One region of the Pseudoalteromonas sp. SM9913 genome, then DNA from elsewhere that is predicted to be linked to it. Evidence: riboswitches for the same ligand, from Rfam matches in the RefSeq annotation. Region 1 holds a riboswitch; the other holds the start of a gene.
The links. Region 1 has a riboswitch for lysine ahead of dapA (4-hydroxy-tetrahydrodipicolinate synthase). Riboswitches for the same ligand answer to the same signal wherever they lie in the genome.
Positions count from the first base shown of each region.

Region 2: another riboswitch for lysine. It lies ahead of lysC (lysine-sensitive aspartokinase 3); the one in region 1 lies ahead of dapA (4-hydroxy-tetrahydrodipicolinate synthase).

Region 1 covers NC_014803.1:206,397-210,910, reverse strand. The annotation lists gene PSM_RS01020 (protein adenylyltransferase SelO) at 1-705, opposite strand, end outside; gene PSM_RS01015 (DNA-3-methyladenine glycosylase I) at 714-1,412, opposite strand; lysine riboswitch at 1,600-1,779, shown strand; gene dapA (4-hydroxy-tetrahydrodipicolinate synthase) at 1,907-2,791, shown strand; gene PSM_RS01005 (2,3,4,5-tetrahydropyridine-2,6-dicarboxylate N-succinyltransferase) at 2,807-3,547, shown strand; gene PSM_RS01000 (PLP-dependent decarboxylase) at 3,547-4,514, shown strand, end outside.
Region 2 covers NC_014803.1:1,888,891-1,893,404, reverse strand. The annotation lists gene PSM_RS08650 (hypothetical protein) at 1-672, opposite strand, end outside; gene nhaD (sodium:proton antiporter NhaD) at 869-2,116, shown strand; lysine riboswitch at 2,215-2,387, shown strand; gene lysC (lysine-sensitive aspartokinase 3) at 2,463-3,854, shown strand; gene PSM_RS08635 (4'-phosphopantetheinyl transferase family protein) at 3,831-4,514, opposite strand, start outside.

The sequences.
Region 1 (4,514 bases):
AAACCCCACCCTCATCCAACTTACGACTAAGTTAACTTGATTGGTTATCACTGCGGCTAAAAAATCTAAATAACGCTGAGCGCCAGTGCTGTTAATCTCGGGATAGTGTCTTTGAATGGCTAAGTCGGCTAAGTTTTTTAGGCTAGTAACGTCACCTTGAGTGGCTAAATATTGAAACGAGCCCACCCGAATATGACTGCTGGCGAGTCGGGTTACAATAGCACCTGGTTGAGGTGGGTTGCGATAAACGGTTTCGCCACTGCCAACCACGGCTAAACAACGCGTTGTTGGAATGCCAAGCGCGTGCATAGCTTCGCTCATTACGTACTCACGAATAGCTGGACCTAATGCACAGCGGCCATCGCCTCCGCGCGAAAATGGCGTAGCACCAGCGCCTTTTAATTGCAGATCCCAAAGCTGATTTTTATCATCGCTAATCGCACCGAGCAAATGTGCCCTACCATCCCCTAGTCGCGGTGAAAAGTGACCAAACTGATGACCAGAATATCCCAGTGCCACCGCAGAAATCGCTTGGGGTTCATTACCGCTAAATATATTTGCTCGAGAATCGGCACTCACCTGTATATTAAATTGCTTAGCTAGGGGCTCATTCCATAACAATAACTGTGGCGCTGTCACCTTGGCTGGATGATCGCTAATTGCAAACCCCTCACCAATGTCGGTATACCTTGGCACTAATTTCATGTTTAATCCTATTGTTTTTGGCTGATACCTACGCGATTGTCACCTACACCATAAGCGACAATTAAGCTTAGCTCTTGCATGCTTAAGCCGCTTTGCTGCTGCAGTTCATTAAAGAATGCCTGCGCCGCACTTAGTGACTTTTTAGTTTGTAATCCGCCATCTATAATTTTATGGGCACGCAAATAGCTTTCTACGTCTCTTGAAAGTAAAAAAGTATCTTTTCCTAAGGCGCGCAGCGCATAAGGGCCGGTATTACCACCAAGCCTTGCACCATGCTTTTTTAAATACGCCCACAAGCCAATAATATCTTCACTTGGCCAGTTAGCAATAAACTCACTAAAGCTGCCGTATTGCTCTGCAACTTCGTGGATCATATACGCATTTTCAGTAATAGTTTTTACTTTTTTATAGTTGCGTACAATCCGCTCATCACTGGCTTTTTGCTCAAGCATATCCGGTGGCATCATCAATAGTTTTTCAACATTGAAATCCCAGAAAACCTCTCTAAATCCGGCCCACTTACTGTTGATCACCGACCAATAAAAACCACTTTGAAAAACTTTCCGAGTAAATTCTTCTAGCCAATCATCATCACTTAATGTGACGAGTTGCTTTGTTGATAAAGGTTTTGCGAGTAACAACTTAAGCATTTTTTCAGAGCCCTTTCGCTCTACCGCTCGCTTATAAATATCACTAAATTTTTCCATCTGCTTAATACCTTACTTCGACAATAGTACTAGTGTACGAGAAAAGCAGCTAATACGTAATAACTGTCAATCAGGATGAATCTATCTATATTTAGTCACTTGACACCTAGACGGCTAAAGTGGTTTAATCGCCACACTTACCCTATTACATTGTATTTGCTGATTGATTTTTCAATAGCAAGTGCAAAGGGCTGGAAGAGGTGCGTTATTCAGGTAGCGTATGTTAGGAGCGCAAACTCCATTGAGCATACGTGAGGGGAATTAACGCCGAGAGGTAACACTTTTTTGTGAAAGGTTGCTTCGGGCGACTAGGCTGAATCCTAGCGACTGTCACCAATAACATATTTGGTGGAGAGCTTCTGGTCTTAGTATAATAAGGCCGTGCGCCCTATTATTTAAGCCCATTCGCTCTTCGAATTATAAACACATTCAAAGAGTCAGGCATCCTAAATACCCGCCAAAAACTCGACGAATGCCCTATAAGTTCGTGAGAGATGATCAACAACTTCAATATTAACAATTTCCATTTATGGACTGCGCTGATCACCCCATTTGATCAAAATGGCCTAGTTGATTACGCAACCTTAGACACCTTGGTGGCCGAACAAGAAGCCGCTAACAATGGCATTTTACTGCTAGGTAGCACCGGCGAAGGGTTAGCCCTTACCCTCAAAGAACAGCAAGCCATCGTAGAGCATGTCTGCCAATTACAGCCGAGCGTCCCCCTTATGGTTGCGGTAGGCGGTAGTAACTTAAAGCAACAGCTTGAATGGGTTAATTACTGCAACCAGCTGCCTATCCATGGTTTTTTACTCGGCTCGCCTTTGTATGCCAAACCCGGTGCAGTGGGGCAAACGCATTGGTTTGAAAGCTTACTCAATGCCAGTTCTCATCCTTGTATGCTTTATAACGTACCAGGACGTAGTGCGGTTAGCATTCCCATTGCAACCATTGAAAACCTCAAACAACATAAAAATTTATGGGCACTGAAAGAAGCCAGTGGCTCTATCTCTCAATTTGAAGCCTATCGACAAGCAGCGCCTGAACTAGCCATTTTTAGTGGTGACGATGCCCTCATGCCTTATTTTGCCCAAGCAGGTGCAAAAGGTTTAGTGTCGGTTGCAGCCAATGCATGGCCAGTGCAAACCCATGAGTTTGTAAAGCGCAGTTTAAGCGGCCAACACCCTAATCTTTTTGTCCAGTGGTCTAGTGCTATCAATAGCTTATTTTCAGTAGCCAACCCTATCCCAGTCAAAGTGTTAATGCATTTACAAGGGCGTATTGGCAGTCCGTATTTACGCCCACCTTTAACACACCTTGAGCTGACACACACAGATGACATTTCATCGGCAAACAACACCATTTTATCTTGGCATTAAATACAGGTTTTTATAATGAACTGGTTAGAACTATTAAATAATTTAGAAACGGGCGCGGTTCGCGCAGCAACACAAGACGAAAACGGCCAATGGCACGCTAACGTAGAAGTAAAGCAAGGCATTTTAGAAGCCTTTAAAAACGGTCAAAACACCGAGTTTGCTGGCGGTTTTGTTGATAAACATAACTTAGCGCCGCAAAGCTTTGAAGCCACAGCAGGCGTTCGCATGGTACCCGGTGGTTCAAGTGTGCGCCGTGGTGCACATGTTGCCAAAGGCACTATTATTATGCCACCTGCGTACGTAAATATTGGTGCATTTATTGACGAGGGCACTATGGTAGATAGCCACGCGCTCGTAGGGTCGTGTGCTCAAGTAGGTAAAAATGTGCATTTAAGCGCAGCGGTACAATTAGGCGGAGTACTTGAGCCCATTGGTGCCAGCCCTGTGGTCATAGAAGACGATGCATTCATTGGTGCAGGCTGTGTGATTGTTGAAGGCGTGGTAGTTAAAAAAGGCGCGGTACTTGCCCCAGGTGTTCGCTTATCTGCAACCATCCCTGTTTATGACTGCGTAAATGAGCGCCAGCTTGATAAAGGCGAAGCAATCCCTGAATACGCGATTGTGATCCCTGGATCTCGCCCTGCGTCAAACGATTGGGCGCGCGAGCAAGGCTTAAGCATGTCGTGTGCGTTAATTGTTAAATACCGTGACGAGCAAAGTGATGCGTCATTATTGCTTGAAGAGGTTTTACGTTAATGACCTTTTTGAGCACGCCCGTTAAAACCGCTATTGATAAGCTAGCAACTGAGCTTGATACGCCCTTTTTTGTTTATGATCTTGATTCACTAAACACACATTTAACGCGTTTAGTGGCACAAACCGAGGTAAAACTCTGGTATGCAGTTAAAGCGAACCCGTTATCTAGCGTGATCCAACGCTTAAATAACGCTGGTTTTAACTTTGATGTCGCCAGTAAAGGCGAGCTTGAGCAAGTCCTTGCTCAAGGAATTAACAGTGAACGCGTGCTCAACACGGGGCCTGCAAAAAGCCCTAAACAAATTAAGCACTTTATTGCGCGTGGCGTGCGTACCTTTGTGGCCGAAAGTCTCAATCAGGTACGTTGGCTCAACGAACAAGCGATTGCTCAGCAGTGCCAGTTGCAGGTTTTATTAAGGGTACAATTACGCTGGCCTGAGGGTGATAAAAATCCTTTAGGGGGCGATAGTCTTACTCCATTTGGCTTAGGGTGCGACGAGTGGCAGACGCTAAATACCAGTGATTACTGTGCACTTAATTTTGACGGTCTGCATATTTTTCAGTGGGGCAACATGCTTAGCAGCGACAAACTCGCTGAGCTGTGGACACAAATGATTACGCCGTTAAGGCAACTTGCTGAGGATTTAAATATTAACCTCAAGGTGCTGGATTTAGGTGGTGGTTTAGGTATTCCCTATACGCTTGATACGCCCAGTCTAAGTTGGGATGCACTCATAGAGGCGCTTGCAAAAATTAAATGCGATGCGGGGGTTACTGAGCTATGGATGGAACTAGGTCGCTACGCTGTAGGCGAATGCGGCCACTACGCCACACCTGTTGTTGAGCGCAAACTAAATTACGGCCAACAACAGGTGATTATGAGCGGCGGCATTAATCATTTATTGCGCCCTGCGGTCACCAGTCAAGATTTCCCTGCGCGTTTATTACGAGATTCAAACGCAGCAAA
Region 2 (4,514 bases), 1.7 Mb from region 1:
AAGCATGCGTTTATCGTTGTACGCTTTGCCTGAACGTTCAATATGTTCTATTTGGGTGCTAATTTGTTGCTCAATTAAAGTAAAACAGGCATGAAAGTCGCCTCTAATATCCACCATTTCCAGCATGGGTTCTATATACTCATCAAACGCTTCTATCACGGCTTTATAGCGTTTTTGTAGCGACTGCACTGCATTATTAGATTTGGCTTGCTCAACAATATTTAAAATGGCGTTTTCGTTGTGTAAAAACAGTTTGATTATTTTACGCACCCGATCATCCATAATACGGCTAAAGCGGCGTAAATCATCAAAATCTTCCATTTCACCGGCATTAGATAGCCGATTACCTAAACGGGCCAAATCATCAACCAAGACACTAATTTCTTGTGCTAAGCCTAAATGTTCTTCTTGCAGTAAAAAGGTGGCAAAATCGGCAATGGCGCGGTTAATTTCCAGTTGTGACGATTTAGCCAGCGGAATAATAATTTCTTGATTTAATAACCGGTTGGTTTCTTTATAAATACGCTCATTATTCCACGTGGGTTGCTTTTGCTTAATGGCATTTTGAAGATCTTTAATACTAAAGTCGGCCATTTTAAAGCGCTTAAATAATAGCTCTAATACACCCCAGTGTTCATTTAGGGTATTAAGTAGCTTTTTAGCTGGGATCATAAGGCGTTGCAACTTCCTAGTATTCGTTATTTTATATTTCTCGAACTTATATGGTATTCGTTTTTGCGACGATTTAATAATAGTTTTTACACCCGCTTAGTGATAGTATCCGCGCCGAATATAGGCACATAGAGTTTGTGGGTATATTTTTTACATGGTTTCAATTTTTACTTAACCCCGAAGGTTGTTTAATATCATGGTTTCCTCGATTATCCTGACGCTGATAGCGATTGCATTCTTGCTTATCGTTATTGAGGATGTGATCCACGTTAACAAAGCCAAAACGACGTTATTTTTTGGTACACTTTGCTGGATTATCTCCTTTATTTTTCCTCTTAATGGGCAAAGCCCCGAAACGATTCAAACCCTCCTAGACCACAATATTTTAGAAATTGCTTCTTTATGGCTGTTTTTAATGGCCGCAATGACCTTTGTCGCCTATTTAAACTCTAAAGGACTTATCGAAAATGTTGTGAATCGGATTATGCCAACCAGCATTAGTGAGCGAAAGCTGATGTTTTTGGTGGGGTGTTTTGCGTTTTTATTTTCATCTATTTCTGACAACGTTACGGCCACGCTAATATCACTGGCAGTGATTATGTCATTAAAACTTGAAGCCAAAAAGTTAGTTAAGTACGCCACGCTTATTGTATTTGCTGTAAACTCCGGTGGTGTATCACTTATCACGGGTGATGTAACCACACTTATGATTTTCCTTGATGGTAAAGTAACAATTAGCAATTTATTACTGTTAATTGTGCCTGCGTTACTAAGTGTATTATTACTGGCTACTTTGTTATCAATTGGCATGAATAAGCAACTCGAGTTTAAAAAAACTAAATTTAAACGTATTGAAAAAACCGACATAACCATTGCGGTTATTTTCTTCACTACGGTTATTGCTACGCTTACATTGAGTGTTTTATACAGTGTACCGCCTCTGCTTACTTTTTTATTGGGTTTATCTATTATGTTTTTAGTCGCGCAATTTTTAATGCGCAAAAAAGACATCAACAAAGATATGATCGATTTTATACGCGACATAGAGTACGACACCTTATTGTTTTTCGTGGGTGTGTTACTGCTTGTTGGTGCGTTAAAAGAAGTTGGGGTACTGAGCCAATTTACTAATTTGTATACGGTAATGGCGCCAGAGTACGCAAACTACTTAATGGGTATTTTATCTGCAGGTGTTGATAACGTGCCACTAACGGCAGCGTTATTAAAAGCCGACATTGTAATGAGTCAACAGCATTGGTTGTCGTTTACGTATGCAACCGGTGTAGGTGGCTCTATGCTAATCATTGGCTCGGCGGCCGGTATTATAGCCATGAGTAAGGTAAAAGAGCTGACGTTTGCAAGTTACCTTCGCTTATCGCTGTATTTATTACTGTGTTACACCTTTGGTTATGCGGGCTCTTACTTAATGGGTAGTTTTATTTGATTTTATAGTAAAACGACTTGACAGCTAGACGTCTAAACGATAACTTTCAAAGCCGCACTCTTAGTGCGGTTTTGTTTTATTAGCCACAGGTTAATAATACATTCAGAAGAGGTGCGATACTTAGGTACTTAATGTGAGGCAACGACAGCCTGCGATCATTAAGGAGGGAAGTACTCGCCGAGGAAAATAATGGGTCGTTACCATTGTTTTTCGGTTTATGGGGCTGAATCCTCAAAACTGTCACCAATTTAGGTGGAGAGCTTCTGGCAGTAGATTTTTCTTATCTTTATTTCCTGCCAAGTTCTTCTTGTTTTATTGCGGTTTGGATGCCGCGAAAGGAGACGAAATGACTACCCAACCAGTGCCACAAAGTTCACAGTGCACAAAATCAGATTACATTGTTGCCAAATTTGGTGGCACCAGCGTTGCTAACTTTGAGGCGATGAGCCGTTGTAGCGAAATTATCGTAAACGATAAAAATGTACGTATTGTTGCAGTAAGCGCCAGTGCCGGAGTGACCAATCATTTAGTGGAGCTTTGCAAAGCGGGTATTGAAGCCACTAAACGCCAACAGCATATTGATGGTGTCCTTGCGATTCAGCAGGCTATTTTAAATGACCTGTCGTTAGATGAGGATTTAGCCCTTGGGTTTAATCAAACGCTTGATGCATTTCAAACGTTGGCGGCACAAACACTCAATACTGAGCAGCAGTTCGATGAGCTACTTAGCTTTGGCGAGCGTTTATCGTCGTACTTATTTACCCAAGTACTAAGGTTAAAGGGTTTAAATGCCACTCGTTTTGATGTGCGCCAGGTGCTTAAAACCGATAGCCAATTTGGTAAAGCAACACCAAATGTGGCCGCCACAGCGCAAGCCGCTCAAACACATTTAATTCCGCTGCTTGATGATAGCGTTATTGTGACCCAAGGGTTTATTGGTAGCGATGCAAACAATTTAACGACCACGCTCGGTCGAGGCGGCTCAGATTATAGCGCTGCACTGCTTGCTGAGGCTATTAACGCTAAAAGTGTGCATATTTGGACTGACGTAGTGGGTATTTTTAGCACCGATCCTCGTTTGTGTGTAAAAGCCACTCCTATTGCGCGTTTAAGTTTTGATGAAGCAGCAGAAATGGCGACCTTTGGCGCTAAAGTATTGCACCCGGCAACTATTTTACCTGCCAGTCGCAGCCATATTAATGTGTTTGTTGGCTCAAGCACAGAGCCAGAACTTGGCGGTACGTGGATTGAACGTGAAAAATCGCAGCTACCTGGTATTCGTGCGGTAACGCAACGTAAAAATCAAATATTATTAACCCTTAAAAGCCCAGAAATGCTGTTAGCCAGTGGCTTTTTAGCCCGTATATTTACTATTTTAAGTGAGTGCAATATTTCGGTAGATTTGGTCACCACTTCTGAAATTAGTGTGGCAATTACCCTTGATAATGCGCCTAATGCATCACGCCCAGAGCTAGATCAAGAGTGCTTGGATAAACTCGCTGAATTTTGCCATGTATCGGTTGAAAACAATTTAACGCTGGTAGCGTTAATTGGCTCTGAAATTGTTTTGCGCCAACATGAAATGAATTTAATGAAAGTATTATGTGACTTTAATATTAGACTCATTTGCCATGGTGCAAGTAAACATAACTTGTGCTTTTTAGTTGAGCAAAGCGAGTCTGATGCAGTGGTTCAAGCGATTCATAGTCGATTACTAGAAAGTGATTGCGCTGCGTAAATCGTTAATAGTTATTATTGAGCACCGCCAGTCGGTGCTTTTTTTTGCCACAACGCTAATATCAAACATGTCGTTATGTGCTCCAACCACGGTATTGCTACAAGCTGTAAGCTGAGTGTTATTAAGTTCGTTAAACACATTAGGGCTTAATAATTGAGCAATGGGGCGGCTGGTGGCTTTAGCCAGCGCTTCTTTTAATGTCCAAATCCTAAAAAAATGATGTGCTTGAGTTGTTATGTTATCTGTATTGGTTATTAAACTCACTTCGGCTGGGTGGTAAAAGTGTTTAGCGAGTTTATTAAAAGGGCGCTTTAAACTAATTTTTTCAATATCAAAGCCAAATTGAGTTGATGCTACATTTAACGCTGCACCTACAAAACCATGAGAATGAGAAATACAGCAACTGATCACGCCTGTTGTATTTTTAATATGTAATTCTAATTTACTGTTATCGGGGTTAAATTCAGAACTAATATCACACAGCTTTAATGATGCATAAGAAGAACAAGCGGTTTTTACTAGGTATTTAAGCACTAAACGTGTGGCTAAATATTCTTGTTTAGCCTGTGGATTTTTACGCCGATTAATAACATTGAGCTCAAAAGGGCTTAAATAGTGGGGTAAATCAAATTCACCCACATTGAGGGTTGTTGCGTTAAG